One region of the Lysinibacillus sp. GbtcB16 genome, then DNA from elsewhere that is predicted to be linked to it. Evidence: predicted binding sites of a transcription regulator. Region 1 holds the regulator's gene; the other holds the start of a gene.
The links. The regulator Rex, encoded in region 1, represses fermentation and respiration genes when NADH is low (regulators of the CRP and FNR family bind a similar motif). The targets are predictions, from matches to a motif close to TTGTGAAATATTTCACAA.
Positions count from the first base shown of each region.

Region 2: KVT27_RS19300 (cytochrome ubiquinol oxidase subunit I) is a predicted target of Rex. The motif match lies at 5,986-6,003, and genes of this name have one in related genera.

Region 1 covers NZ_JAGXJV010000009.1:76,201-91,919, reverse strand. The annotation lists gene opp3b (oligopeptide ABC transporter permease) at 1-100, opposite strand, end outside; tRNA gene KVT27_RS20420 (tRNA-Asp) at 251-326, shown strand; gene KVT27_RS20415 (hypothetical protein) at 797-1,135, shown strand; gene tsaE (tRNA (adenosine(37)-N6)-threonylcarbamoyltransferase complex ATPase subunit type 1 TsaE) at 1,467-1,916, shown strand; gene tsaB (tRNA (adenosine(37)-N6)-threonylcarbamoyltransferase complex dimerization subunit type 1 TsaB) at 1,913-2,620, shown strand; gene rimI (ribosomal protein S18-alanine N-acetyltransferase) at 2,613-3,065, shown strand; gene tsaD (tRNA (adenosine(37)-N6)-threonylcarbamoyltransferase complex transferase subunit TsaD) at 3,065-4,081, shown strand; gene KVT27_RS20390 (ABC-F family ATP-binding cassette domain-containing protein) at 4,519-6,462, opposite strand; gene KVT27_RS20385 (redox-sensing transcriptional repressor Rex) at 6,707-7,342, shown strand; gene KVT27_RS20380 (twin-arginine translocase TatA/TatE family subunit) at 7,508-7,693, shown strand; gene tatC (twin-arginine translocase subunit TatC) at 7,710-8,531, shown strand; gene KVT27_RS20370 (CPBP family intramembrane glutamic endopeptidase) at 8,610-9,374, opposite strand; gene groES (co-chaperone GroES) at 9,543-9,827, shown strand; gene groL (chaperonin GroEL) at 9,956-11,590, shown strand; gene KVT27_RS20355 (DUF6241 domain-containing protein) at 11,905-12,441, shown strand; gene KVT27_RS20350 (FecCD family ABC transporter permease) at 12,656-13,735, shown strand; gene KVT27_RS20345 (ABC transporter ATP-binding protein) at 13,740-14,501, shown strand; gene KVT27_RS20340 (ABC transporter substrate-binding protein) at 14,515-15,525, shown strand; gene KVT27_RS20335 (4'-phosphopantetheinyl transferase family protein) at 15,625-15,719, opposite strand, start outside.
Region 2 covers NZ_JAGXJV010000007.1:98,868-114,586, forward strand. The annotation lists gene KVT27_RS19285 (AraC family transcriptional regulator) at 1-1,594, opposite strand, end outside; gene rlmD (23S rRNA (uracil(1939)-C(5))-methyltransferase RlmD) at 1,758-3,122, opposite strand; gene cydS (cytochrome bd oxidase small subunit CydS family protein) at 3,232-3,354, opposite strand; gene KVT27_RS19295 (cytochrome d ubiquinol oxidase subunit II) at 3,369-4,394, opposite strand; gene KVT27_RS19300 (cytochrome ubiquinol oxidase subunit I) at 4,391-5,737, opposite strand; gene KVT27_RS19305 (diacylglycerol kinase) at 6,185-7,099, opposite strand; gene KVT27_RS19310 (thioredoxin family protein) at 7,163-7,729, opposite strand; gene gatB (Asp-tRNA(Asn)/Glu-tRNA(Gln) amidotransferase subunit GatB) at 7,890-9,317, opposite strand; gene gatA (Asp-tRNA(Asn)/Glu-tRNA(Gln) amidotransferase subunit GatA) at 9,319-10,782, opposite strand; gene gatC (Asp-tRNA(Asn)/Glu-tRNA(Gln) amidotransferase subunit GatC) at 10,807-11,094, opposite strand; gene KVT27_RS19330 (CamS family sex pheromone protein) at 11,329-12,468, opposite strand; gene ligA (NAD-dependent DNA ligase LigA) at 12,575-14,578, opposite strand; gene pcrA (DNA helicase PcrA) at 14,593-15,719, opposite strand, start outside.

The DNA.
Region 1 (15,719 bases):
GTGAACCAGGCAAAGCCTTCATTAATAAAAATGACAGCAGGATAATAATAAAAAGTGTAATGATCATATAGCCAATTCGTGTAAATATGTACCGAACCATGGCACCAGCCTCCTACTAAATAGTGTGTTGAAACTATTAATTTATTTGCAAGATTGATGCCAATTGTTAGAAAAATAAGAGAAGAAAAAATATGAAAATATATATTGCATACCTTTTTCTTATATGATATATTTATAAATGTCTTAAAGAGGTCCCGTGGTGTAGCGGTTAACATGCCTGCCTGTCACGCAGGAGATCGCCGGTTCGATCCCGGTCGGGACCGCCATTTAAAATTGATATGTTCGCTCTTATGTACTGTTACAGTCATAAGAGCTTTTTTGTATTGAATGAGAATTTTCTTGCCGACTAGCTGTCAACCATAAAATTTATTCAAGCATTTATTTCAATTGTGAAAGTGTCACTTTATGAAGACCTAGTTCACAGGGTATAAACATAGAGGTGAAAAGCTTTACATTTGGTGAAGGGTTTATGACCTACCTCCTATTGATTTTAATAAAATAACATCTATTGCCCTAAATGGCCCCACTACTGTCACTCAAAATACGCCCTATCCCAATGAAATCACTTGTATTATTGAAATGAAACTAATGAATTGTATATATTTAACATTATCTAAAGATAGTAAAAATTACCGATAAATGATGACGGTTTTATAAGGTAAAATGAGATATGTTTCTAAAATTAAAACGATGGGTAAAAATTAGAAGTAATTGGATTGGCTACGGAGGTGTTTATATGGGCAAAGACCATTTCTTAAACCATTTTTATGTACCTTTGCTTATTGGTTCCATGATTATGATGGTAGGCTGTGGAGATCCTATTATAGAGATTGAAGAAGCAAATACGTATCACTGGCAAAAAAATATGAACGAAGTAGAATTTGAGAAATTAAAAAATGATATGTCATATATTGAGGTAGTAGAGACAGCAGGTGGCGCAGGTAAAAAGGTGAAAAATAATGAATACCGTTGGAATGATGAAACTTTGTTGACTCAGGCTTATATAGTGAAATTTAAGGATGATAAATTAATTGCTAAAGAGATCATAGCTGTAAAAGGCCATTCCAATCGATAATTGTAAAATGTCTTTGTAAAAGAAGGCATCTCAACATGTAGACAAAAGCCATCGGGAAAATTCACTCTCGATGGTTTTTGTTCTCTTATCACATTCACTGGAAAGCATTCGCGTAGTGGAAATCAGCAGCTTTACTTTTTTCATTGTACAGTCTGACACGTCTTCATCAGAGAAGTCGTGTTTTTGTTTTCATCGTGTCACCTCACTGCTGTTATTAAAAGAGCTTTTTAACGAGCGCAATCAAAGCAAGTATAATGGTATTGGATGCTTTGAACATTTTGGCTAGTTTAGGTAAACTAGAGGTAATGTAGTGATGAGAGGAAAAAAGAATATGTATGAATTAATCATGAATTCAATTGATGATACAGAACGTTTTGCCTGCAAACTTGCGAATAAACTAGAAGCTCAAGATACGATTACATTAGAAGGTGATCTAGGCGCGGGCAAGACGACATTTACGAAAGCCTTGGCGAAGGGGCTGGGGGTCAAACGAACAGTCAACAGTCCTACATTTACGATTATTAAGCAGTATGAGGGAAGAGTACCGTTTAATCATTTAGATGTATATAGGTTAGCAGAAAGTGATGAAGACCTTGGTTGGGATGAGCTGTTTTATGGAGATGCGGTATCAGTGGTCGAATGGGCGCATTTAATTGAACAGGATTTGCCACAGGATCGTCTAGCGATCGAGATTTACCGAATCGGAGAAAATGAACGACGCTTTGTGTTAATACCTCGTGGAGAACGCTATGAGGCACTATGTGAGGAGCTAATGAAATGATTTGGTTAGGAATAGAAACAGCAAATACACCACTTTCCATTGCAGTTGTAAAGGACGGCAAAGTAGTGGCCGAGATGGTACAAAATGTAAAATTAACGCATTCTGCAGGTGCGATGCCAGCGATTGAAGAAATCTTGGCACGAATAGATGTAAGGCCGAATGACTTGGATGCGATCGCAGTATCTGAAGGACCAGGTTCTTATACGGGTGTCCGTATAGGTGTGACATTAGCAAAGACATTAGCATGGACATTACAGAAACCCTTAGTCGGCGTATCTAGTTTAAAAACATTAGCTGCCAACGCTGCCCTTTATAATGGATTAATTTGTCCAATTTTTGATGCTAGAAGAGGCAATGTCTATACGGCAGTTTATCAAGGTGAGACATTAGAAGCACTTGTGGAGGATCATCATGCACATATTGATGATTTATTAGTGCGTTTAAAGGCATTAGAGCAACCTATTCTATTTGTAGGAACAGATGTTGATATATTTTGGGAGAATATTGTGCAAATACTTGGTGAACATGCAGTACGTGCACCATTTAGTATTGACTTGCCACGCGCAACGGAAGTCATTCATCTAGCGACGAAAATGGAGTTGCCAAGTGTCGAAGCTACCCATCACTTCGTTCCACAATATAAACGGATTGCCGAGGCTGAGGCGAACTGGCTGAAAGAACAGAAGGAGAAGAAACATGAGTAGGAATGTAACTTATCGAAAAATGGTTTCTGACGATGTGCCAGCAGTTTATGAAATAGAATTGGCTTCATTTCCAGTACCATGGACGTTAGATTCCTTTTACTACGAAGTGCATGAAAATCAGTATGCGCATTATGTGCTGGCTATAGATGAAGAGGGTAGTATTATTGGTTTTTGTGGAATGTGGATGGTCATAGATGCAGCTCAAATAACAAATGTAGCTGTGATTGAGCAGGCTCGTGGCAGAGGGATAGGCGAAGGATTAATGCGTGAGGCGATGCATATAGCGCGTTTACATGGAATGGAAGTCATGACGCTTGAGGTACGTGTAACAAATGTAGTTGCACAAAATCTCTATCGCAAGCTTCTTTACCAAGATGGTGGTATACGGAAAGGCTATTATACTGATAACGGGGAGGATGCCCTTGTCATGTGGGTGAATTTATAATGAATAATGGATTGATATTAGCAATAGAATCGAGCTGTGATGAGACAGCTGCCGCAATTATTCGAAATGGTCATGAAATTGTTTCGAATGTTGTTGCTTCACAAATAGAAAGCCATAAGCGATTTGGTGGCGTAGTTCCTGAAATCGCTTCACGTCATCATGTTGAACAAATTACAGTGGTTATTGAGGAAGCATTAGCACAAGCGAATATAAAGCCAGCCGATTTAGATGCTGTTGCCGTTACGGAGGGTCCAGGTTTAGTCGGTGCGTTGCTAATTGGCATAAACGCGGCTAAGGCGTTTGCATTTGCCAACAATTTACCGATTATCGGTGTGCATCATATTGCAGGTCATATTTATGCCAATGCTCTAGTCCAGCCAATGGAATTTCCATTATTGGCACTTGTTGTATCAGGTGGGCATACGGAGCTTGTTTATATGAAGGAACATGGCTCCTTTGAGGTTATCGGTGAAACAAGAGATGATGCAGCCGGTGAGGCATATGATAAAGTGGCACGAGTTTTAAATTTATCCTATCCAGGTGGCCCACGCATTGATCAGCTTGCTCATGAGGGCGAAGAGGCTGTTCCATTTCCAAGAGTGTGGTTAGAGGAAGGATCTTATGATTTTAGTTTTAGTGGCTTAAAATCAGCGGTCATTAATTATAAACATAATATGGATCAACGCGGCGAAGCAATTTCTCCAGCCGCTGTAGCAAAGGGCTTTCAGGAAAGTGTTGTCGAAGTACTAACAGCGAAAACATTGCGTGCCGCTCGCGAATATCAGGTGAAGCAGGTCATTGCAGCTGGTGGTGTAGCAGCCAATAAAGGCTTACGTGCTTCATTAGAGACAGTGTTCGCTGAGGAAGGGATTGCGTTTTTTGTACCACCACTCAAATTGTGTACAGATAATGCTGCAATGATTGGAGCAGTAGCGATGCCAATGTATGAAGCAGGAATCCGAGGAAACTTAATGATGAACGGTCGTCCAGGAATGGAGTTAAAATCCTGGGTGTAGTAGTAAATGAAGGAGGTATCTTATTGAAGATATCTCTTTTTTTATTGTCGAAAATTTGTTGATAAAAAATGAATGTAGCGAAGAGAAACATCCACTGAAACACTTTAATTGACAAATTTTTCAGAAAATTATCCACAGGTAGTAGAGCGAACTGAATACCGAACACGCGTACTTATGCACAAATTGTTGATAACTTGTGCATAACTTGTGATTATTCAATATATAGTAGCATGTTTTACATGGGATGGTGTGGATAAAATAAATTTTAATTGTGGACAGTGTGGAAAACTCTGTTGATATGTTGGTATTACTAGATTTATGGTGTGAATAAAACTGTGGGCATTTTTTGTCGAAAAATAGCACTTGACCAATATATATGAAAAATGAAGGAGAGTAAAGAAAAAAGCCATGCGACAATGCACACGGCTTAAATCAAATTACATATTTATATTTTCTAATTCTTCATTTAACGCTAGCCACTCTAATTCTAAAAGCTCATGCTGTTCCTTTTCAGTAGCCAATTCGTCTTGCAGTTGGGTAATTTTTTCATGATCTGTAAAAATTGCAGGGTCACAGAGAGCTTCCTCTAATCTATCAATGGAGGCTGTCGTTTCTTGCATCTTGCCTTCTAATTCTTCGATAGTACGTCTTATTTGTCGTTCACGCTTTTTTGCCTCTTTATCAATTCTAGAGGTAGAGGACTTATCAGGTAGGTCCTGCTGTAGTTGCGGTTGGGAAGTACTTTTCATTTGTGCTAGCTCCAACAGCTCCTGTTTTTTCTCTACATAATAATCATAGTCCCCTAAATATTCAAACGACCCAGTTCCAGACAACTCCACTACCTTCGTAGCGATACGATTAATGAAGTAGCGGTCATGGGAGACGAATAGAAGCGTTCCAGGGTAATCGATCAACGCATTTTCCAGTACCTCTTTACTATCTAAATCTAGATGGTTTGTAGGCTCATCGAGAATTAAAAAATTGGCCTTTTGCATCATTAATTTTGAAAGTGCCAGTCGTGCTTTCTCACCGCCTGATAAAGAAGAGACGGTTTTATCCACATCCTCTCCACTAAATAGGAAACGTCCTAATACGGTGCGAATATCTTTTTCATTCATCAGCGGCCATTCATCCCATAGCTCTTTTAAGACACTTTTATTGCTTGAAAGCTTTGCTTGCTCTTGATCATAATAGCCAATTTGTACATTCGTACCATAACGGATATCACCTGCTAGAGGTGTTAAATCTTTCACAATCGTTTTTAATAATGTCGATTTACCAACTCCGTTTGGTCCAACAAGAGCAATCCGATCCTCGCGAAAAGTACGTAGCTTAATCCCACTAGATATGCGCTGATCGTTATAGCCGATTGTTAAATCATCAACGGATAACACATCATTTCCACTTTGACGTTCAATCGTAAAACCAAAACTAGCGGATTTCTCATCACCATCCGGCGATTCCATCCACTCTGTTCGTTCAAGCATCTTCCGTCGACTTTGTGCCATTTTTGTTGTAGAGGCACGTGCAATATTCTTTTGGATAAAATCCTCTAGCTTGGCCTTTTCGTCTTGCTGACGCTCAAAAAGTTTGACATCACGTTCATAGTTTTTAGCTTTTTCATCTAAATAAGCACTGTAGTTGCCTGTAAATTTTGTGACACGATGACGTGAAACTTCGTAGACAATGGAAACAACTTGGTCTAAGAAGTAGCGGTCATGTGAAACAATTAAAATAGCGCCCTCATAGCTCTTTAAATAAGATTCTAACCAAGATAATGTTTCAATATCTAAATGGTTCGTAGGCTCATCGAGAATCAGTAGGTCTGGTTTACTCAATAAAAGCTTAGCTAGTGCTAAGCGTGTGCGTTGTCCACCAGATAGTGAGCTAATAGGTTTATCATAGTCTTCCGGATAGAATTGCATACCGTGAAGCACTGCGCGTATGTCCGATTCATATTGATAGCCGCCAGCATCCTTAAATGTATGCTGTAGTTGATCGTATTCCGACATAACTTTGGCATACAGAGTAGGATTTTCATAAACAGTAGGATCTGCCATTTGCTGTTCGAGCGAGCGGAGTGTTTGTTCTTGAGCTAAAAGGGGTTCGAAAATGGTCATCATTTCATCCCAAATAGTTAACGTAGAATTTAATCCGGCATGTTGCTCTAAATAGCCAACCTGGATGCCCTTTGGAATAATGATATCCCCCGAGTCATAGGACATTTGACCAGCAATTATTTTTAATAAAGTAGATTTACCTGCACCGTTGCGCCCTACTAAGGCAACGCGATCACGGTGTTGAACTTCTAATTTCACACCACTTAAAATTTCATCTGCAAGAAAGGATTTAGTTAGTTGATTGACCTGTAAAACAATCATTCTTGACACCTCAATTCTACCTTAGTGTAATGGATGAACGATTTGCATGCAATGTCGGTGCTTTACTTATTCCAAGCAGTCATGTAAGATTGAAACGATTTCTTTTTAGTTAGCTGCGTACAAAGCGCCATTAACTAAAGAGAAATACGCTAGTGGATTGAAAAATGTTGTATATAGTTAAGGATATATGTATTAAAATTAGTACAGTAAAATAGATTGAGTTTCATTATAAGGAGGAGAAAGTTTGAAACAAGAATTAAAAATTCCACAAGCCACTACAAAAAGACTTCCTCTTTACTATCGATTTATTCAAAACTTTGCACAAGAAGGTATGGAACGTATTTCGTCGAAGGAACTGAGTGAAGCGATGAAAATAGATTCTGCAACCATTCGCCGTGACTTTTCTTATTTTGGTGCTCTTGGAAAGAAAGGCTATGGCTACGATGTACAGCATCTATTACAATTTTTTAGCCAGACGCTTGATCAACATGAAACAACAAAAGTAGCGTTAATTGGCGTGGGGAATTTAGGCAGTGCATTATTAAAATATAATTTTCAAAAAAACCACAACACTCATATTGTTGTAGCATTTGATTCGAAAGCGCCGAAGGATGGCAAAATGATTAGTAACATTCCTGTTTTTCATCCTGATTTGCTGGAAGAAAAGTATGCAGAATATGGGGCTGAGCTAGCTATTTTGACAGTATCACCGCGCTCTGCACAAAAAATGGCAGATCGGTTAGCGGCTATGAATGCAAAGGGAATTTTAAACTTTACGCCCGAGCGCTTAACGGTGCCAGATAGTATGCAGCTCTTAACCATTGATTTATCGGTAGAATTGCAAGCGCTTATTTATTTAATTCGGAATCAGGAAGTGTGAAATTTTTACATATTTTATAGTGGAGTTCACTGTTTCTGTCAAATAGTAATTTTAAATAAAACAAGGTAAAATCAGTGAGAGTGACGAAAAACTTTCACATATAATTAGTTAGCAAAATGGCGAAATATGCGTTAAAATGATGGATATAAAGAGGAGGTGGCTGTAATGGGCGGTATTGGTCCTATGAGCCTCATTATTATCGGAGTTGTCGCGTTACTAATTTTTGGTCCTAAAAAGTTACCAGAGCTTGGTAAAGCATTTGGTTCAACACTACGTGAATTCAAAAATGCTACTAAAGGTTTAGCCGACGAAGATGATGATGACAAGAAAAAGAAAGAACTAGATAAGTAAGTTAGGATGTTGAGGAATGAATCCAAAAGATCTAACTGTCATTGAGCATATAGAAGAATTAAGAAAACGGCTGTTCATTGTTGCCGTTTTCTTTGTTCTCGCTATGGCTGGCGCCTTTTTTGTCGCAAAGCCACTTGTTAAATACCTTCAAACCACAGGAGCAAAATATAATATTGAGCTCCATGCATTTGACGTAGTAACACCACTAGCAATTTATATTCAAGTTGTTTTTTTAATTGCATTTATTCTTTCATCGCCAGTATTAATGTATCAATTGTGGTCGTTTATTAGTCCAGGATTAAGGGAAGTAGAGCGAAGAGCAACCTTAAGCTATATACCATATTCATTTTTATTGTTTATCGCAGGGTTATCTTTTTCATACTTTTTATTATTCCCGTATGTCATCAAATTCATGATGAATTTATCAAATGATTTAGATATTAAGCAAACAATTGGAATACATGAGTATTTTACATTTTTATTTAAACTCACAATACCATTCGGTTTTCTATTCCAATTACCTATTGTAGTATTGTTCTTTTCACGGATAGGAATATTGAGTCCAGATCTACTAATTCGTATTCGTAAATATTCATACTTTGGTTTATTTGTATGTGCTGCTCTCATTGCACCGCCTGAATTGGCGTCTCACTTAATGGTATCAGTGCCGCTATTTATCCTGTATGAAATTAGTATTATGATATCTCGAGTAGGTTATAGGAAATATTTAAAATCAGAGGAAATTCGATTAAAAGAAGAGCAAGAAGCGGAGCAAAAGCGCCAGATTGAAGAGGCACTTGAGCAGCAACGACGACAAATAGAAGAATTGAATAAATAGTAATAGATAAAGCTCGGTACCTACATAAAGGCACCGAGCTTTTGTATTTTTGACAACTTTATAGAGCTTTACAAAAATTTATTGCATTTTTTCTAGTTCTTGAAGAAACTTTTGCAATGGCTCTGCATAGAATTGTACAAGTGTCACAAATCCATTCAGCATGACGTGTGCAATAATGGAAGTCCAAATACGTTTTGTTTTGTGATATAAAAAGGCGAAGATCAAACCACAAATTGTATAAAGTAAAATATGAGAGAAGTCGAAGTGGATAATCGCAAAGAATATAGCACTTACTATTGCCGCCACCCAGAAGTTTGTTGTTTGGACAAGTGATCCAAAAATAACTCTACGGAAGACGAACTCTTCTAAAATGGGACCAAATACAACGATCGCTAATATGGCGATAGGTGCTCCTTTAGCTATAGCGACAATATCAGCGGTATTTTGGGAACCTCCTTCAATACCAAAAACAGCCATTTCAATAGCTGCTCCAATCATTTGACCAAAAAATACAAGGAAGAAACCAAGAATACCCCAAACAATTGTGAGTGGTATTGTCTCTTTTTTTCCTTGATAGACGTTCCAAAAGGCTTTATCACGGGATGTTAAGATTAAACTTAAAATGAGCGCCACGGCAAAGCTAAGCGCAATATACCATCCTTGAGTTATCGGTGCTGCTTGCTCAGAAGCTAGGCCAGTCATCTTCATAACGAGCTTGTGAAACGGTAAGAGCAACCATCTGCTTGAGATGTGCATGAGGATATAAATCAGTAAAACATATAGAGCTGTTTTTTTATGTTTTGTTACTTTTGGAGAATTAGTCACAGTCAAAATCCTTTCCATTCATAGGCTTCCTTTCTATTGTAGATGAATATGGAAAGAAAACAAAATTTTTCGAAGTTCTGACTTGCAAAAAAAAGTGTGATTGATTATCATAATAATTGTGTTAGCACTCGATGTTATAGAGTGCTAATAAATTCAACAATTATTATTATTAGGAGGTTGTTTCACTTGTTAAGACCACTAGGAGATCGTATTGTAATTGAACTAATCGAGGTAGAAGAAAAATCTGCATTCGGCATTGTACTACCTGACTCTGCAAAAGAAAAACCACAAGAAGGTAAAGTTGTAGCAGTTGGGACAGGTCGTGTTTTAGAGAACGGACAACGTGTAGAGCTTGACGTTAAAGTTGACGACCACATTATTTTCTCTAAATACGCTGGCACAGAAGTTAAATTTGAAGGTAATGAATACCTAATTTTACGCGAAAGCGATATTCTTGCAATTATTGAATAATATTTGATACACCTTAAATTAAGGTGAAAGCTTATTGTTTCTTGATCGAAAAGTGACAATAAGATGAAATTGATATAAATATATTGAAGAAGCTTAACGAATATTCCATTTCAGGAGGGTAAATTCTCATGGCAAAAGATATTAAATTCTCAGAAGACGCTCGTTCATTAATGTTACAAGGTGTAGATAAATTAGCAAATGCGGTAAAAATAACATTAGGTCCAAAAGGGCGTAATGTAGTATTAGAAAAAAAATTCGGTTCACCACTGATTACAAATGATGGTGTGACAATCGCAAAAGAAATCGAGCTGGAAAATCCATACGAAAACATGGGAGCAAAATTAGTAGCTGAGGTTGCTTCTAAGACAAACGAAATCGCTGGTGATGGTACAACTACTGCAACCGTTCTAGCACAAGCAATTATTCGTGAAGGCTTGAAAAACGTGACAGCTGGCGCAAACCCAGTAGGTATCCGTAAAGGTATTGATAAAGCTGTTGCTGCGGCATTAACGGAATTACACTCAATTTCTCGACCTGTAAGCAATAAAGATGAAATCGCACAAGTTGCTGCTATTTCGGCTGCTGATGATGAAGTTGGACAACTTATTGCTGAAGCGATGGAGCGTGTAGGTAATGATGGTGTTATTACAATTGAAGAATCTAAAGGCTTCACAACAGAGCTTGATGTAGTAGAAGGTATGCAATTTGACCGTGGCTATGCGTCACACTATATGGTAACAGATACAGATAAAATGGAAGCAGTTCTAGATAACCCATATATCTTAATTACAGATAAAAAAATTACAAATATCCAAGAAGTATTACCGTTATTAGAACAAGTGGTACAACAAGGTCGTCCACTTTTAATGATTGCTGAAGACGTTGAAGGAGAAGCACTTGCAACACTTGTAGTGAATAAGCTTCGTGGTACATTCAATGCTGTAGCAGTAAAAGCACCAGGTTTTGGTGATCGTCGTAAAGCAATGCTAGAAGATATCGCTATCTTAACTGGTGGACAAGTGATTACAGAGGAATTAGGCTTAGACTTAAAATCAGCTGATATTTCTTCACTTGGTCGTGCTGCAAAAGTAGTTGTGACAAAAGACAATACTACAATTGTTGAAGGTGTAGGCGGTGCAGATGCAATCGAAGCACGTATTGGCCAAATCCGAGCACAACTTGCTGAAACAACTTCAGAATTCGATAAAGAAAAACTTCAAGAACGTCTTGCGAAATTAGCAGGTGGTGTAGCAGTTATTAAAGTAGGGGCTGCAACAGAAACAGAGCTTAAAGAGCGTAAACTTCGTATTGAAGATGCTTTAAACTCAACACGTGCAGCTGTTGAAGAAGGTATCGTATCAGGTGGTGGTACTGCACTTCTTAACGTATATGCAGCAGTTGAAAAAGTGGCTGAATCTGAAGCAGGCGATGTAGCAACAGGAGTGAAGATTGTTCTTCGTGCTTTAGAAGAGCCAGTTCGCCAAATTGCTAACAACGCTGGTCTTGAAGGCTCTATCATCGTGGATCGCCTAAAACGTGAAGAAATTGGCATTGGTTTCAATGCAGCAACAGGCGAATGGGTAAACATGATGGAAGCAGGTGTAGTAGACCCAGCGAAAGTAACTCGTTCAGCTCTACAAAACGCTGCCTCTGTAGCTGCACTGTTCTTAACAACAGAAGCAGTAGTTGCAGACATTCCAGAACCAGCTGGTGCAGGTATGCCAGATATGAGCGGAATGGGCGGCATGCCAGGAATGATGTAAGGGATTATTCACTTCCATCTTGTGAAATAATTACTGGTCATGTAAATAATTAATTTCAATCACAATAACCACTTCTCGGTAAACACGAGGAGTGGTTTTTTTGTTGCTTAACTTTGCCTAACCAAACTTTTTAGATGATAGGTTGCACCGAAAACCAAGTAATAATTGTTGAGGATATTACTTATAATCATAGGTGCTCTCTGTTTTAGAGAGGTTGAACCCTATTATAAATTTCTGTTATTATTATCCTAACCTACATAATATAAACTAATAAATAATTACATAATGATAAAAAATTACTGAGGGGTCATAACATGAAGAGAACAACAAAATCGGTGATCAGTATCATTGTCATTTTCATCATTTTCGGTGGAGCATTTGGTTATCTTAAATTCAATGAACATATGGGGAAGCCTGTCCCAGAAAAGGAAAAAGCAATTGTTGAAAATGATGGACTAATTCTTGAAAATAAACCTGTTACAAAAGAAGAATTGCTTTATCCTGACAATTTAATAGAACACAAAGTAAACGAAGCCATTCACAACATGTCCCACCAAAAAGTTGAAGCTAGTGTAAAATGGGGTCACACCGAAATCACACAAGAAAAAGTGGATCGATTGTTGGCGGTATGCAAAATGAACGATTATAAATATAAAGAACTTTACATTTCAATATTGGAAAGATGGTCGAAGGGTGATTTTTCTCATGCTGTAGAAGATCATAACGCAATTTGGGAGATGCAAGGTGGCGAAGAATCAAGAAATGCGGGAAGAGCGACTCGTCTATTGAGACCCGAAGAGGAGCAAGCTTATATAGAACACAATTTAAAAGCGGATTTATATGATAAATAACATTCAGCAATGAGTGTTATTTTTTTATTTGTCGGCCATTTACCAGTCTGCAGTTAAAAAAAGGAGAGCTGGTTTTTTGTGTTGTTAAATAAAAAAATCTAATAAAAAAAATTTTCCTGTTGTTTTTCCTTAGATTATCCCTTACAATACGAAATGTAAAATGATAATGATAATCGTTATCATTTGAGATAAATTGGATAATAGAGGTGACATTTTGGATAATCAGGAAGCTAACAGAATAGGGATGGGCAATATATATTATGTCATAATCTTACTATTAATCGGCTCCATTATAATATCTGCCGTTTTTTCTGTATCAATTGGTCAGGTCAGTATACCCTTCAAGCAATCAATGGATATCTTGTTGCATGCTGTATCTAATGGAAAGTTTGGCACACTCGATAGTGTGGATAGTGAGTCCTATTTGAATATTATTTTACAGGTCAGAATGCCGCGTGTTATTTTTGCACTGCTTATCGGTATTGGACTTGCTTTATGTGGGGCTGTGATGCAAGCAGTTGTACAAAATCCTCTTGCTGATCCATACATACTTGGTATTTCTTCAGGGGCATCATTGGGGGCAACCTTTGCCATTTTAGTTGGCTTCGGCAGCAGTGCATTGCTGGCACAATTTGGGGTTGCCTTTGGTGCATTTGCAGGAGCCATGCTTACTTCTATGGCCGTGCTAATTTTATCTAGTATTGGTGGTAAAGCAACATCGGTAAAGCTCGTTTTATCTGGTGTTGTGATAGGTGCATTATGTAGCTCATTTTCAAGTCTTATTATCTTTTTTGCCAATAATGCTGAGGGTATAAAAACCGTTACTTTTTGGTCTATGGGAAGTTTAGCCTCTGCAAGCTGGGATAAAACGCCGATTTTAGCAATCGTCATCGTATTAGGAGCTGCATTATTTCTTTTTCAACATCGAGTGCTGAATACGATGCTACTTGGAGATGAATCTGCTATCACATTAGGTATCAATTTAAGTGTTTACCGTAAATTGTATATGATTCTCACATCGCTAATAACAGGAACGATGGTTGCTTATGCAGGTATGATTGGTTTTGTCGGCTTAATTATTCCACATATTACGAGAGGGATTTTTGGAGCGGATCATAAACGATTAATGCTAGGAACGTTACTCTTAGGAGGACTTTTCATGATATGGGCAGATATTTTGTCTCGAACATTAATCGAGAATGTTGAACTACCGATTGGCATCATTACTTCTGTCATTGGATCACCATTATTTATCTATATGATTGTAAAAAAAGGTTACAACTTCGGAGGGTAGAACAATGGAATTAGTAGCGAAGGAAATAGAAGTAAAGATAGGAAAGAAGGAAATTGTAAAAAATATCTCCATTCATGTAAACAAGCAGCAATTTGTGGGCTTAATCGGACCAAATGGATGCGGAAAGTCAACTTTACTGAAAAGTATTTATAAAAGCTTAGTGCCACAAAAAGGGATGGTTTTTTTAGATGATTTAGACGTTTTGAAAAGCCCAGAAAAGAAAATCTCACAGCATTTAGGGGTGGTAGGGCAATTCAATGAAATGCATTTTGATTTAACCGTTCAGCAAATGGTGATGTTAGGCAGAACACCTCATAAAAAAATGTTAGAATCTGATAACCAAAAGGATTTTGATATTGTCGAAGAGGCATTAGCACGCACGAATTTACAAGCTTACAAGGGACGTAGTTTCCTTTCATTATCTGGTGGCGAAAAGCAACGGGTTATATTAGCGAGAACAATCGCCCAGCAGCCTAAATTTATGATCTTAGATGAACCAACGAACCATTTAGATATTCGTTATCAAATTGAAATACTATCCTGTGTAAGAAGCTTAAATATTGGCGTGTTAGCAGCACTTCATGATTTAGAGATGGCTGCACATTACTGTGATTATCTTTATGCAGTAAAAGATGGTGAGGTTTATGCGCATGGTACGCCCGAGGAAGTTTTAACGCCCGAAATAATAGAAGCTTTATATCATATCAAGTGTCAAACGTTTACTAATCCAGTGACGAATGGATTAGGATTTGCATATGGACTATAGGAGGAGCAACAACATGAAGAAAAAATTATTACTAGGAATTGGTTTGGCCGCTTTATTAACGTTAACAGCTTGCGGTAATACTAGCAAAAATACTTCAGAAGAAGCACAAACAAAAGAGCACTATCCATTAACTATCGAAAACTTTACAAAGGCTGAAGGTGGCTCGACTTGGGAAGAGAAAGATCAAGTATTCGATAAGGCTCCTGAAAAAATTATGGCAAATACACGCCCAGCAGCGGAATTATTATTGCATTTAGGACTAGGCGATAAAATCGTTGGTGTTGGTGCAAACTTTGGTGCTGTCGATAAATCTGTAGAAGAGGAATACTCAAAATTAAATATATTAAGTGATGAATATGTAGGGAAAGAGGTTACATTAGGAACTAATCCAGATTTAGTATTTGGCCGTGGTGGCTTATTTGATAATGCTGAATGGGGAGTAGGCACAGTAGATTCACTAAACGAAATGGGTATTAAAACATTTGTTTTAGAATCATCAATCACAGGTGGCACGTATGATTCTATTTATAAAGACATCGAAAATATCGGTGAAATTTTCAATGTTCAAGACAAGGCAACTAGCTTCATTAAAGAATTAAAAGATCGACAACAAGACATTACTTCAAAATTAGAAAGTATTAAAGAAGAAAAAACATTTGCTTATTTGCATACAAATGATCCAAAGGAACTTTTTGTATACCCAGCGCATGATGAAACATTCTTTAATGACGCATTTAAAATGGTTAAGCTAGATAATATTTTCAAAGATGAAACAGGAGATGTTAGTGTGGAAACATTAATTGCATCTGATCCAGATGTGTTAATTCTTCCAAACTGGGATGGTTCTGATCTGACAAAAGTTCGTGAAGAAATCTATGCTAACCCTAAGCTTTCGAGCATGAAGGCTATTAAAAACAAACAAATCTATATTGTGGATTATAATTATATGTTTGGTTATGGCTATAATACAATAGATGGTATGGAAGCCTTAGCGAAAGAAATGTATCCAGATTTATTTAAATAAACTGTATTGGAGCTGCCCATTGGTCTATAAAACAGACATAATAGGCAGCTTTTCAGTTCATAAACAAGGAGGAGAAATGATAGTTTTCTCCTCCTTGTTTTATTCTTGTAGAAGCTGTTGTCTATTTAATGTTGTTATTTTTACATTGGTAGAGCTATTATTCCAGCATATGGTGACAGGATGACGTTGATCAA
Region 2 (15,719 bases), on a different contig from region 1:
CTGTGACTGTTTTGTCCAAAATACCAGCTTGCTGCAGCTTTTGCTTGCTTAGTTCCACCTTATTATAAAAATTGTCCAAAAGTTCTTTAGCTTGATCTTCTTTACCAAATGCTTTCCCCAGAATGTCCATACGTTCTTCCACTGGTAAGTCATATGGTATATAAAGAGTAGGGGCAATTTTATGAAGTTTGTCGTAAATTTCATCTGTTGTAACAATAATAAGATCTGGATTAAGGGCGAGCACCGCTTCTGGGCTCGGTTGCCCATCTCCTAAAGTGGTGATACCATCCAATTCGCTAGCGATTGCCGCATCGCCTTCCCCAACTAGAGTGGAAATACCAACAGGCTTTATTCCTAGAGCAAGCAGGTCACCCATTAAATACAGGACAACGACCCGCTGCGGGTTAACGGGTACTTCCACATCTCCTTTTAGTGTGTTCACAATTCTCGTTTGCGGCATCCCCTTAGCTTCAGCATTTGATGTAGTCTGTGTTTGCGTCTCTGACTGGCTCCCCGTCGCTCCCTTATTCACAGGCGCATTTGATGTACATCCCGATAACAACAGCATCAAGCTCAAGGCTGCTGCAAAAATTATTTCCTTGTTTCTTGTCTTCCCTAACATCAACAATTCCTCATTTCCCTTAGATTTGACTAATTTATATAGTTCTCTCTCATTGTATTGAGGTTGATAATCATTATCAACATCATTAATGTCCTTATCAGTTATCATTTTTATCCTGTACTCACTCGGTGTCATATGGTTATATTTTTTAAACATTCGGATTAAATTTAGTCCATCCACAAAACCGCACCCAACAGCAATTTCTTGAATAGTTGCATTTGTGTATTGCAAATGCCACTTAGCCGAATCCAACCTTTTCTCATTCAAGAGCTCCTGAGGACTTTTATGCTCGCGTTTTTTAAAAAGCCTAATTAACTGGCTCCTACTAATGGGTAGCATTTCAATAAGTTGTTGAATGGAAACAGACTCGCTATAGTGTTGTTCCAGATATTGCTTGACTATTACCACATAATCAGGCTGGCAATAAAGTATATCTCCCTTTTCTAACTCATTGTAAATCTCATAGACAATCTGATACAGTATAATCTTTGAATAAAATTGATTTAACACAGATTCTCGATTCCAATGGTTTTTCATATTCAAAAACTTCTCCATAAAAAAAGTGGGATTCCCTGGTGAGAATCCATACGTTTGTATAAACGGATTTATCTGTTCTAACAAGCGATAAATTTCTCTTTTGTAAAATGGCGGAGTTTCTGCTCTATATAGCACCATGTAAGTCTCGACACTGCTGCTTACAGGATGAATTGATATTTCCGTTCCTTTTCCTCCATGAAAAATACCAAAACGTTCCGATTGATATAGTGTTTGATCCAATTTTACATTAGCCGTTCCACCACAGGTATACACCAGCATACTAGTCGGCATTCGGTAACTTTGGATTGGTTTGTCCGGATGAATCAACTTGTAACGAACATCTATTAGTGAAATGGATGAGCGCGTCCATAGCCGAACAGCCTTATCGATCATTTCCTTTGTAAAGTTATTAGTTGAATCCATATCATTCGACATTCACCTTCACTCCTTCGATCCACATCATATTTGTATGGTAATATAAATGATAATGATTATCAACCTCATTGTAATTTCATAGTTTGACTTCTAAAATACACAAAAGCACGAGCTATGAATATGCTCGTGCTTTATCAAGATAGTAAATGCCGTTCGTAATATGCTACTTTCTCACAAGCCACGCAACCGCTTCACAATGTGTGGAGTGCGGGAACATATCTACTGGTTGAATTTCTTGTGTTTGGTAGCCGCCATCCTCCAAAATTCGAAGGTCGCGTGCTAGTGTAGCTGGGTTGCAGGAGACATAGACCACTCGCTTTGGTCGTTGCTCTAAAATGGTTTTTAAAAGTGCTTCATCACAGCCTTTACGTGGTGGATCAACTACCAGTACGTCTGCTTCCTTTCCTTCCTTATACCATCTTGGTATAACTTCCTCAGCTGGGCCGGCCTCAAAATAAGTATTTGTAAAACCATTTAGGACCGCGTTACGTTTGGCATCTTCTATCGCTTGTGGGACAATTTCAACGCCCATGACTGCCTTTGCCTTTTGTGCAAGGAACAAGGAGATCGTTCCAATCCCACAATACGCATCAATCACTCGTTCATCCCCTTGCAAGTTTGCATAATCAAGTGCTTGTTTATAGAGGACCTCCGTTTGCTCTGGGTTGACCTGATAGAAGGAGCGAGCGGAAATTTCAAAGCGTACGTCGCCAATTGTGTCAATAATGACGTCCTTGCCCCAAAGGTTCAGTGTGTCATCACCAAAAATCACATTCGTTTTCTCATGATTCACATTTTGCATAATTGAAGTGACGTTCGGAACAAGCTTTTGAATTACTGCAATGGCTGCTTCTTTTTGTGGAAATTTTTTCTTTTTCGTCACAAGGACAACCATGACCTCACCTGTTGCCCGTGCTTTACGAATGACAACATGGCGCAACATGCCTTCGTGGGAAAGTTCATTGTATGGGCGCATGCCTATCGCTACTAATTCCTTTTTCAAGCCTGCTAAAATTGCATCTGCTTCTCCTGTTTGAATCAAGCAACGCTCCATATCCACAATGCTATGCGTCTTTGTTTTATAGAAACCAGCAATAGCTTGTCCTGCTTCATTTTCAGAGAAAGGAATTTGCGCTTTATTACGATAATGCCAAGGCTCTTTCATTCCTTTTACAGGCAGAACAGGCGCATCAATTTTACCAATGCGTTGCATCACATTGCGCACCATATTTTCTTTCCATTTGAGCTGGCCCTCATAGGATAAATGCTGTAATTGACAGCCCCCGCATTGCTTAAAGTAATCGCATGGAGCTTCTACTCGATCGGGTGATGGCTTAATAATATCTACAACTTTTGCAAAGCCATAATTTTTTAAAGTTTTCATCACATGGATTTCGGCTGTTTCGTTCGGAAGTGCGCCTTGTATAAATAATGGATAGCCATCCACCTTAGCGACACCATTGCCATCATGTGTTAAGTCTTCTATATAAACTGAAAGTCGTTCATTCTTTTTCACGGGTGCTGACATTCGTACATCCTCCATTTCAATCTCCTTATTGTAGCATGTGTTGGCGAATGAAAAAAGAACAAGACCTGCCCGTTATACGGTTCTTCTAGCTAACTTGAAAAAAGAGCCGCTATTCGCGACTCTTTCCTTGCTCTTTTGTTATATGATAATCCCTTGGTGCCCACCAAAATGCACACAAGATTCCAAGAATGACGACAATAAAAGGCGCATAAAAAATTAAAAAACTTTGCATATACTAATTTCCTCCTATGCGTGATTGTCTTCTTTTCCGGTCACATAGTTTTTATTGAACAAGAATAATTTCATCAATAAATAAAGTGATGGAAGTAGGAGACACAGTCCTAAAATAAAGGCAATGATTAAAGCAATTGCCATTTGTGTACTTGTGAAGCCATCATAAATCGTTAAATATGGATACAGTAAATATGGATATTGCGCAATACCATAAGCGAAAAATGCTACCGCAAATTGAGCAATCAGAAGTGCAACTGCAAGCCCATATTTTTTACGCATGGCAATGAGGAACACTGTAATCATAAATAATATGGCTGATATTGCAAACATCCACCATAAATTCACCATGTGACTATAACTTTCAGGGTTAATGGACTTCATCTCATACATGATGCCTAATGCGCTGATCATCAAAGGAGCTGCCCATAAAAGTGCATATTTTCTCATTAGCTTCGTTGCTTCCTTGTCATTCGCTTTATGAGCATACCAAGTTAAGAATACTGCAGAAATGTAAAGTACAGCGGCAATACTCAATACGACAATGCTCCAAGCAAATGGACTTGTATATAAAGTCCAATAGTTTAAAACAGGCTGCCCGTTAATGAGATCCACATACCCTCCACCAGCAATGGCAAAAACAACAGACAACGATGCAGGAATTAATAAACCTGCTACACCATAGGTCAGCGTGTACCCAATATGTCCTCTTGTACCATACGATTCAAAGGCATAATAGGAACCTCGAATGGCTAATAGTACAAGGGAAATGCTGACGGGTATAAGTAAAATGGTTCCGTAGTAAAAAGCAGTTTGCGGGAAAAATCCTACGATCCCTACAAAGAAGAATACCAAAAAGACATTGGTTACTTCCCAAACAGGCGATAAATATCGTTTAATAATATTCGTTAAAATATGATTCTTCCCAATCAGTAGGCTATAGGCGTTAAAGAAACCGGCACCGAAATCAATCGATGCGACAATGACATAGCCAAATAGAAAAATCCACAATACTGAAATACCTAGAATCTCTAATGTCATAGGATGTCACCGCCTTTTTCAGAGTGACGATCTTCAATCTCACGCTCAATAGGATTCTTTTTAAACATTCGCACCAAGACGACAACACTTCCTACCGCTAATACTGCATATACACCTGCAAACAACAATAGCATTAAATCCACATGGTCACTCGTTGTGGCCCCTTCTGGAGTTCGCATCAAGCCATAAAGAATCCAAGGTTGACGTCCAACCTCAGCAAGCCACCAGCCCGCTTCAATAGCAATGATAGAAAGCGGCCCCCCCGCCACAATGATCCATCGATACCAGCGTGAATGAATAAACTGCCAGCCCCGTGCTTTCCCTACAACATACAGTAATGAAACTAGCACCATAAACATACCTATGGACACCATAATATCAAAGAGATAATGAATATAGAGTGGTGGTAGATCCTCTTCCTCGAATTGATCTAATCCAATTACCTCTGCATTAGGATTAAAATGTGCAAGAATGCTTAAAGCATACGGAATTTTGATGGCATATTTCACTTCTTCTCCATCTAGCACGCCAAATAAAACAAGAGAAGCCTTTCCTTCCGTTTCAAAATGCCATTCCGCTGCAGCTAATTTTTCTGGTTGATATTCCGCTAAGTATTTTCCTGAGAAATCTCCAATCACAGCTGCTGCAATGGAGAAAATTAAACCAATTTTCATCAGTAACAGTAATGCTTTTTTATGGTATACATGTTTCGATCCTTTAAGCATTCGGTATCCTGCTATAGCGGCTAAAACAAATGCAGATGTCATATACGCTGTTACGAGTACATGCGCCACCTTTGTTGGCATAGCAGGGTTAAACATCGCTAAGAAGGGTTGAATATTAACAAGGTTCCCGTCAACAATATCGAAGCCTCTCGGGGCATTCATAAAGGCATTTACGATTGTAATAAATACAGCCGACATCGATGCACCTACTGCAACTGGAATTAACAATAGCATATGCTTTTTCTGACTATCGAAGCGGTCCCAAGTATATAAATAAATGCCCAAAAATATAGCTTCAAAGAAAAATGCAAACGTTTCCAAAAAAAGTGGTAATGCAATGGTTTGACCAGCTAGTTGCATAAAGTTAGGCCATAATAATGATAGTTGTAAACCAATTGCCGTTCCCGTCACAACACCCACTGCGACCGTAATGACGAAGCCACGTGCCCAACGTCTGGCCATTAAAATATAATGCTCATCATTCTTTTTATACCCAGTCCATTGAGCAATCATGATCATTAACGGGACACCGACCCCTATCGTTGCATAAATGATGTGGAACGATAAAGTTAACTCAGTTAATGCACGACTCCAATAGACTGCTGATTCGTTTATCATCTCATTGCCCCCTAGCTCCCAAATATTCTTCCAAGAATGGAAAGTAGCATAATGATTGCAACACCAAAGCTTAGCCAAATAAGCTTCTTCTCCTGTGACTTATACAAAAGCAACACTTCCTTTCCCTTATCCATACCCCATTTTCCACTATTACAACGAAAAAAACCTTTATAATGGACCGATATTTCAGCCTATTAATAAGGTTTCAAATTTTGTTCAAGTAATATACGCACATTTGCCAAACATTTTTCTTAATTCATTCACAATTCCTAATTCTAAAGGTTAGACTTACTACATATTCAATTTTTCGCTGCGGGCTATTTGCTTTACTCTATTATCTTTTTGGTCGTTTGATGCGAAAGTTTAGGTGGAGTTCTTCAAGAGTACGCTGAATCCTTTATACAAAAAAGCTCATCCTCGCTATAACGAAGATGAGCTTTTCATGTATTATATACGGTCCTCTTCGCGAATATCTGCAAGAGGGACAAAAATTTCGATATGACGCTTTAAATTTTCAAAGGTAGCTGGAGCGTCTCCGCCATATTCACCATCTAGATTAAGATGTACTTCGTTTTCAGTAGTGACTTTTACAACACTCGCTTTTTTGTAAATGACACGGTCATCATTTAAATGTTCGCCTCTTAATGCCATAGCCGCTAGTTGAATAAACTCAGGTAGGCTAACCTTCTTTAACACTAATAATGTAAAGAATCCATCATTGATACTTGCATCTGGTGCAAGTTTTTCAAAGCCTCCTACAGAGTTGGTTAAACCACATAAGAACATCATGGCATCCCCGTCAAACACTTCCCCATCATATTCTATACGCATATGAGAGGCTTTGATGGATGGAATCATTTCTACTGCCTTTAAATAGTAGGCTAACTGCCCAAGCATTGTTTTCATTTTACTTGGTACTTCATATGTTAGCTCCGTAATCCGTCCGCCAGCAGCAATATTGATGAAATAGCGTTCGCCATTTAATAGACCGACATCCACTGGCAATGTATCGCCTTGTATAATAATGTCTACCGCTTCATCAATATTTCGCGGGATATGCACGGCACGGGCAAAATCATTTGTAGTGCCCATTGGAATTAGACCAACTTTTGGACGGTTTTCAAATGGACTTACACCTGAAACAACTTCATTTAAAGTGCCATCTCCACCAACTGCGATGATTATATCAAAGCCACGGTCTACTGCATCTTTTGCTGCAAGTGTTGCATCGCCTTCACCGGTTGTTGCGTGACAGGATGTTTCATAGCCTGCTACTTCTAATTTTTCCAACACCTCTGGTAGATGCTTCTTAAACGCTTCGCGTCCAGATGTAGGATTATAAATGATTCTTGCTCGTTTCATAACATACCTTCCTGCTTCATAAGATTCTATTTCATTCAACGATTTACTCGCTAAAATGTTGCTTTACTTTTGTAACGCGTTTGTCACCTGTTTTTTAAAGTCTTCATAGACATACGTCCAATATGCTTGGTTCGTTATATTTTCCTCACGAATCTCCGCATAAAGGGCCTTTTGAGCTTCTTCAAATGTTGGATCTTCTTTATCTGGTAAGCTTGCACGCTTCGTTACAACAAGCTCTTGTAATTCAGGTGCACGTGGACCCCATTTTCCAATCACCTCACCAGTACTGCTATCTAATAGCAAGTAAATTGGAATAGCACGACCTCCATTTGTTAAATAACGATCAATTAGATCTGTATCCGCATCACGGAACACTGTACGCATGTCCAATCCAGCTGCTTCAGCAACACGACGAACGATTGGATTGTTTAACATAGCATCTCCGCACCAATCTTCCGTAATCGTTAAAATTTTTGGTTGCTTGTCTTTTAATAATTCAATAAAGCCATCGTTTGTTGGCACTGCAAAGTCGTCATAAATGCGGAAGCTCTCTTCTTTAAGAGTCGTCATATTGTCCATATATTGTTGAATCGAAATAGCTTCATTAAAATATTGTTGTTCTGTTTTCATTGGTTCTCGTCCCCCTTATAATTATCTATTCTATATTTTGCTATGAATACTCCTTTTAAACAACTATTAAGTGTTACAAATTTCAATTTTGTTACATTTATGAAAAATAATAGCCGAGAAAGCGATTAAGCTCTCTCGGCTACTATGTTACAACGATTAATTATCGTTTGGCAATTTCTTGTTGCAATAATTTATTGACCATAGGTGGGTTCGCTTGACCTTTAGTAGCTTTCATAATTTGACCAACTAAGAAGCCAATAGCACGATCCTTACCATTTTTGAAATCCTCGATAGACTGTGCATTGTTATCTAAAACTTCTGTAACAATGGCTAGTAAAGCACCTTCATCAGAAATTTGAACTAAGCCTTTTGCTTTTACAATTTCTTGTGCAGAACCGCCATTTTCAACTAATTCAGCAAACACTTTTTTACCGATCTTAGAAGAAATAGTACCATCCGTGATTAATTTCACCATTTCAGCAAGGTTTTCAGGTGTTAATGCTGTATCCTTTAAGTCTTTTTGTTCTGCGTTTAAATAAGCAGAAACATCCCCCATCAACCAGTTAGCAGAAAGTTTTGCATCTGCACCGTTGACGATCATGGACTCGAAGAAGTCAGAAATTTCCTTAGAAATAACAAGAACCCCTGCATCATATGGTGTTAGTCCTAGCTCTTCAACATAACGTTTTTTACGAGCATCTGGAAGCTCTGGAATTTCTGATTTTACTCGCTCTAGCCATGCATCATCAATAGAAAGACGAACTAAGTCTGGCTCTGGGAAGTAACGGTAATCATCTGTTCCTTCCTTCACACGCATTAAAATAGTTTTACCCGTTTTTTCATCGAAACGACGAGTTTCTTGGTCGATAACGCCACCTGATAATAATACATCTGCTTGACGTAATTCCTCATGCTCTAACCCACGACGAACATAGTTGAAGGAGTTCAGGTTTTTAAGCTCTGTTTTTGTACCAAACTCTTCTTGACCATAAGGACGAATAGAGATGTTGGCATCACAACGAAGTGAACCTTCTTCCATTTTACAGTCAGACACATCTGTATATTGGATAATTGATTTTAATTTTTCTAAGTAAGCATACGCTTCATTTGGCGTACGAATATCCGGCTCAGATACGATTTCAACAAGCGGAGTACCTTGACGGTTAAAGTCTACTAGTGAGTGATCCCCAGCATGTGAAAGTTTACCTGCATCTTCTTCCATATGAAGACGAGTAATACCGATACGCTTTGTATAGCCATCTACTTCAATATCAATCCAGCCGTTTTTACCGATTGGTTTATCAAATTGTGAAATTTGATAAGCTTTCGGATTATCAGGGTAGAAGTAGTTTTTACGGTCAAATTTTGTTTCTTGTTCAATTTCCATATTTAATGCAAGAGCTGCACGCATAGCGAAATCTACCACATTTTTATTAAGAACTGGTAGGACACCAGGATAACCTAAATCGATTACTGTTGTATTTGTATTTGGTTCAGCACCAAAGTGAGCAGGTGCTGGTGAGAAGATTTTTGAGTTTGTTTTTAACTCAACGTGTACTTCTAAACCAATGACTGTTTCAAAGTTCATGTTATTTTCCCTCCCACATTTGAGGAACTTGTTTATGGAACTCCGTTGCTTGTTCAAAAGCATGAGCTACACGGTAAATAGTTGCTTCATCGAAGTATTTACCAATAATTTGTAAACCTAATGGTAGTCCGTTGTCCAAACCACATGGAATGGAAATAGCAGGTACACCCGCTAGGTTCATCGGAATTGTTAAAATATCATTTGCATACATTGTCATCGGATCATCCACATTTTTACCAATTTTGAAAGCTGGTGTTGGTGATGTAGGTCCAATGATGACATCGAAGTCTTCAAAAACTTTGTCATAGTCTGCTTTAATCAGTGTACGTGCTTGTTGTGCTTTTTTGTAATACGCATCATACGTACCTGCGCTTAATGAATAAGTTCCAAGCATGATACGACGTTTTACTTCATCCCCAAAACCTTGTGCACGTGTTTCTTTATAAAGGTCCATTAAATTTGTCACGTTGTCTGCACGGAAACCATAACGGATACCATCGAAACGAGATAAGTTAGAAGACGCTTCAGATGAAGAAAGAATGTAGTACGCTGCAAGCGCATATTTCGAATGAGGAAGTGATACTTCTTCTACAGTCGCACCTAAGCCTTTTAATACCTCTAATGCCTCAAGCACTGATTGACGTGCTGCTTCGCCAACACCTTCACCAAGGAATTCCTTTGGTACTGCGATACGTAAGCCTTTAATATCACCAGTAAGGGCTGCAGCATAGTTTGGCACCTCTACGTCAGCAGAAGTAGAATCATTTGGATCTAAGCCTGCAATAGCCTCAAGTAATAACGCATTATCTTCAACATTGCGTGTAATGGGTCCAATTTGATCTAAAGAAGAGGCGAATGCCACTAGACCAAAACGAGACACACGACCATATGTAGGTTTCATCCCTACAACTCCACAGTAAGCTGCTGGTTGACGGATTGAACCACCTGTATCGGAACCAAGAGAGAATGGAACTTCTCCTGCTGCTACAGAAGCTGCAGATGCACCTGAAGATCCTCCTGGCACGTGATTTAGATTCCATGGATTTTTTGTTGTTTTATAGTATGAGTTTTCATTAGATGAACCCATTGCAAACTCGTCCATGTTTAGTTTACCGACTGTAATCATACCAGCTTCACGTAGCTTGTTGACAACAGTTGCATCATAAATTGGCATAAAGCCTTCCAAAATTTTTGAGGCACAAGTTGTTTCTAAGCCTTCTGTTACGATATTGTCTTTCACACCAATCGGAAGACCAAATAGCGGTCCACGCTCTTCAAATGGTACTTTATCCATTTCAGCTGCTTGTGCAGTTGCTTTTTCTTCGTTTGAAGCAAGGAATGCTTGTACATCGCCATCAAGCTTTGCAATGCGCTCGTATGCTTCTTTCGTTAAGTCAGCGATTGATAAGTTACCTGCTTTAATTTCCGCTTGTAACTCCTTAGCTGAACGTTCAAATAACGTCATGAGGAATCCTCCTATGTTTTAGTATTACATGATAGCTGGTACTTTTACTTGACCATCTTCTTGTTCTTTTACGTTTAACATCATTACTTCACGGTCTAGACCTTTCACTGCAACATCTTCACGCATTACATTGACTAATGGTAAAACATGCGTTGTAGGTTCAACATTTGCTGTATCTAGTTCGTTTAATTGCTCTGCAAAGTCAGTAATTTTACCAAGCTGTTCAGCAAACTTCTCAGCTTCCTCTTCAGTAATTGCAAGACGTGCTAAATTTGCCACGTGCTTTACTTCTTCTTTTGTTAATTTAGCCATTTTTTACACCTCCGAATACTTGCTCCATTTATTGTTTTTATTGATAACAATAGGGTTGGATAAAGTTTTAACCATGCCAATAATCATAACATTTTTCCTATTAAAAATCACAACTTTCACCAAAAATATAGAAACTTTCACTACTATAACGAAGTGTTGTTAATCTATACCAGTTGTTTTCCTTTAAGTATCTCTATCTACATAAAAAAATAGTCAGCACAAAGGCTGACTATTTTATTCATAGACATGTACATAAGGATCCGTATCATTGGCCTTTTTATTGATTAATGCCTCTGGACCATTGACAGAAGTGATACTCACCTCAACATGAATATTATTAAATCGATTGATTAAAATACCTGTCAAATATTGTGTAAATCCAATGATTTCTGCTTTACCGAAAAATTGAATAGGAATTTCGATCGTCAGTTTTTGAATTTCTTTATTGCGATAGAAACCTGTACCAATAACACTTGTATAATTTGAGAAATATTTATCAACATCTTGCTTAAAGATTTTGAAGTTTTTACTCACGTCTCGATAAACATCCTGCGAATCATCTGTTGGGAATAATACATAATTTTCATCTATCCCTTCCCAATCAGCAATGTTGTTCTGTCCAGCTTTTGCTACACCATAGCTGAAATAGGCGCCAGGAATAATCTTATTGCGGGCTTGTTGCTTAAACAAGCCAACAACAATTGGGATATCCTTTAGCTCATCACGTGTACGTAAACGTGAAACAATCTCAGCAGCCATTTTTTTGCCTTGTTCAACAAGCTCAGACTCTGATATTGGTTCCTCGTAATATTCGCCATACTGTTCTTTTTGATAATAATAAATAGAGTTAAGCGCAAGTCCTATTGAAATTCCACCTAATTTCACTTTATTATCTTTAGTTTTTGTTAAGTAATTTTGCTCAACAATATGAGATAAGTAAATAGGCGCCTTTTTTGCTCGCTCTTCGGGGGTCATTGTATCAGTTGTCGGTGGATTTAATCCATCTTCTGTCTGAGAGCTTCGAGCCAGCCAAGAGCTCACTGTACTTTCAGCTAAATATTGACCCTCTTGGAAGTAATAGTTTTCAGTGTCAAACTCATGGTGAGAGAGACGCATTAAACCTGCTTCTACTTCCTTCATATCATATTTCGTATAAATATTAGATACAACTAGACCTCTACTGGCACTCTCTTTATAAGGAATAAGTGTCTTATAATAAGATTCATCAATTTGTATGCTGGGGATAATAGTTGTTTCAGTTTTTTCATCTTGTTGTGTTTCCTGCGTAAGCTCTGTTCCCCCTTCATTAGAAGGTACACAGCCGACTAACATTGCAGCTGCTACAAGTGCTGGAATGAGTCGAAAAGACTTCATTTTATTTAGTGCTCCTTTACTCATATTCAATTTGGTTCGACGAATCACTGATAATAATCATTAGCATAATTCATACCTTTCTTGGGGTATGTCATCAGTGTATTTATTAGATGAGGTTAAGTTGTTCAATTAAGTTTTCTTCATTCCAAACTTCAATACCTAATTGCTCAGCCTTTGCTAGCTTAGAGCCTGCATCCTCGCCTGCGATAACAAGGTCCGTTTTTTTGCTGACACTGCCTGTGACAGTCCCACCTAACTCTTCTATTTTCGCCTTTGCTTCGTTACGTGTCAATTGCTCAAGTTTACCAGTTAAAACAATTGTTTTTCCTGCAAAAGGATTATCGCCTACCACTACTTCTACTTTTTTTCCTTTAAAGGTCATATTCACGCCTACCTCAGCAAGACGTTCAATGACTGCACGTGCGTCATCGTTTGAGAAATATTCAACCAATGAAGATGCCATTTTATCACCAATCTCATAAATAGCCACAAGTTGTTCCTCTGTTGCTGCCATGACAGCTTCCATCGAACCAAATTGCTCTGATACGATTTTTGCAGCCTTTTCACCAACATGACGAATTCCTAGACCAATCAATAAACGCTCCATCGAGTTTTCCTTCGAGGCTTGAATCGCATTGACTAAATTGGTGGCAGATTTTTCGCCCATCCGTTCTAGTTCAACCAATTGCTCTATTGTTAAATGATATAAATCAGAAACATCATGTATGAAGTCTGCACGTAATAACTGCTCAACTACTTTATCTCCAAGGCCATCAATATTCATAGCATTACGAGATACAAAATATTTAATGCTTTCTGCAATTTGAGCAAAGCATGCAGGATTTACACAGCGTAAAGCAACTTCACCCTCAATACGAATCAATTCACTATCACATACCGGACAATTTTGGGGCATCTCAAACGGCACAGAGTTTTCAGGACGCTGCTCGATTAGCACACCGACCACTTGTGGAATAATATCACCAGCTTTTCGAATAATGACTGTATCCCCGCGGCGTATATCTTTCTCTCGAATCAGGTCTTCATTGTGTAATGAAGCTCGTTGCACTGTTGTCCCCGCTACTTGAACTGGCGTTAAAATAGCTGTTGGTGTGACAACCCCTGTACGTCCCACTGTTAAATCAATATCTAGTAATGTCGTGACAACTTCCTCTGCTGGGAATTTATAAGCAATGGCCCAGCGTGGACTTTTTGCCGTATAGCCCAGCTCATCCTGTTGAGCATAGCGGTCGACTTTTATAACGATCCCATCAATTTCATAGGCTAAATGTGGACGGTTTTCTGTCCAATGCTCAATAAAGGCCATTACTTCTTCGATTGTAGAGCAGCGCTGACGCTCTTTATTGGAAGGGAAGCCTAGATCCTCTAAATAATCAAGCATTTCTGCATGTCCGTCGATACCATAAACCTCACCATCACCACCAATGGCATAGATGAAAGTCGATAGTTGGCGACTTGCTGCAATTTTAGGGTCTAACTGCCTCAAAGAGCCTGCAGCAGCATTACGTGGATTAGCAAATAATTCTTCACCATTGTCAGCACGTTGGGCATTTAATTTTTCAAATGATTTTTTTGGCATGTACGCTTCACCGCGTACTTCTATTGTAATCGGTTCTTTTAAACGGAGTGGTATCGCATGAATGGTCTTTAAATTGGCTGTAATTTCTTCCCCTACAACACCATCTCCTCTTGTTGCGCCTTGGACAAACACGCCATTTTCATATTTTAACGAAATGGCAAGACCATCTATTTTCAGCTCACATACATAAGAGAAATGATCCCCAATAGCCTGTCGAACCTTACGATCAAATTCTTGTAAATCTGCTTCGTTAAAAGCGTTTGATAGACTTAGCATAGGGTAATCATGTGTCACCTTTTTAAAGCCTTCTACAACTGTTCCTCCAACACGCTGAGTAGGTGAATCGGGAAAAATAAGTGATGGATTGGCCTCTTCTAAGGCAATCAATTCATGCAATAATTGATCATAAACACTGTCAGCAACGACCGGTTTATCTAGTACATAATAGGCATAACCATATTCATGTAATAATTTATTTAACTCCGCTATTCGTTGTTCTATTTCGTTCATTTACGTTCCTCCGCTTACGCTTTTTCAATCGGTGCAAATTGTGCCAGTAATCGCTTAATACCAATTGGTTGTGGAAAAGCAATATCAAGCTCAGTACTATCACCTTCGCCTTTTACACTTACAACCATACCTGTGCCCCACTTTTTATGGACGGCTTTATCTCCAGCCTTCCAGCCATACTGATCTCCGCCTGTTGATTGTAAGCGAGCTGTGGCAGGCTGAGTTTGTTGAACGGACCCAAGTGTACTTTTTTGATAACCACCTGTTGAACGATTGCTAGTAGCAAACGGTACATTCGTTTTAGCACCAGCTTTGGAAATAGACTCGGTAATATCTTCAGAAATCTCACCTAAAAATCGGGAAGAATTATTAAAGCTTGAACGGCCAAAAATTGTACGGCTTTGTGCACATGTTAAATATAGACGTTCCTCTGCACGCGTCACACCAACATACATAAGGCGGCGTTCCTCTTCCATTTCATCTTGATCATCAAGGGAGCGTGAATGAGGGAAAATGTTTTCTTCCATACCGATAATAAAAACAATAGGAAACTCCAAGCCCTTAGCAGCATGCATCGTCATTAAAATAATATTTCCCTTGGATGCATCCTCTTTATCAAGAGCATCGATATCAGCTATTAATGCTAAATCCGTTAAAAACGCTATGAGACTTTTATCATCACTGCGCTCCTCAAATGCTTTTGTGACAGATAAAAATTCTTCAATATTTTCTAAACGACTTTCAGCTTCTATTGTCTTTTCATTTTGTAGCATTGTGCGGTAGCCAGATTTATCAATGACTTGCTCAACCAGTTCTGTGACCGATAAATATTCTTGCATTTCTGTAAAGCCTTTAATCATTGCATAAAATTGTTCTGCTGAGTTCGCTGCTTTCCCAGACAGACCCATGAAAATGAGATCATTCATAGCATCAAAAATGGAACGATCCTGCTCGATAGCATAGCGGGCCATTTTCTCAAAAGATGTGGCACCAATACTACGCTTTGGTTCATTAATAATACGTGCAAGTGATAAATCATCGTCATTATTAGCAATTAGGCGCAAATAAGCAAGTAAGTCTTTAATTTCTTTTCGATCATAGAACTTTGTCCCGCCAACAATTTGATAAACCATATTAGATT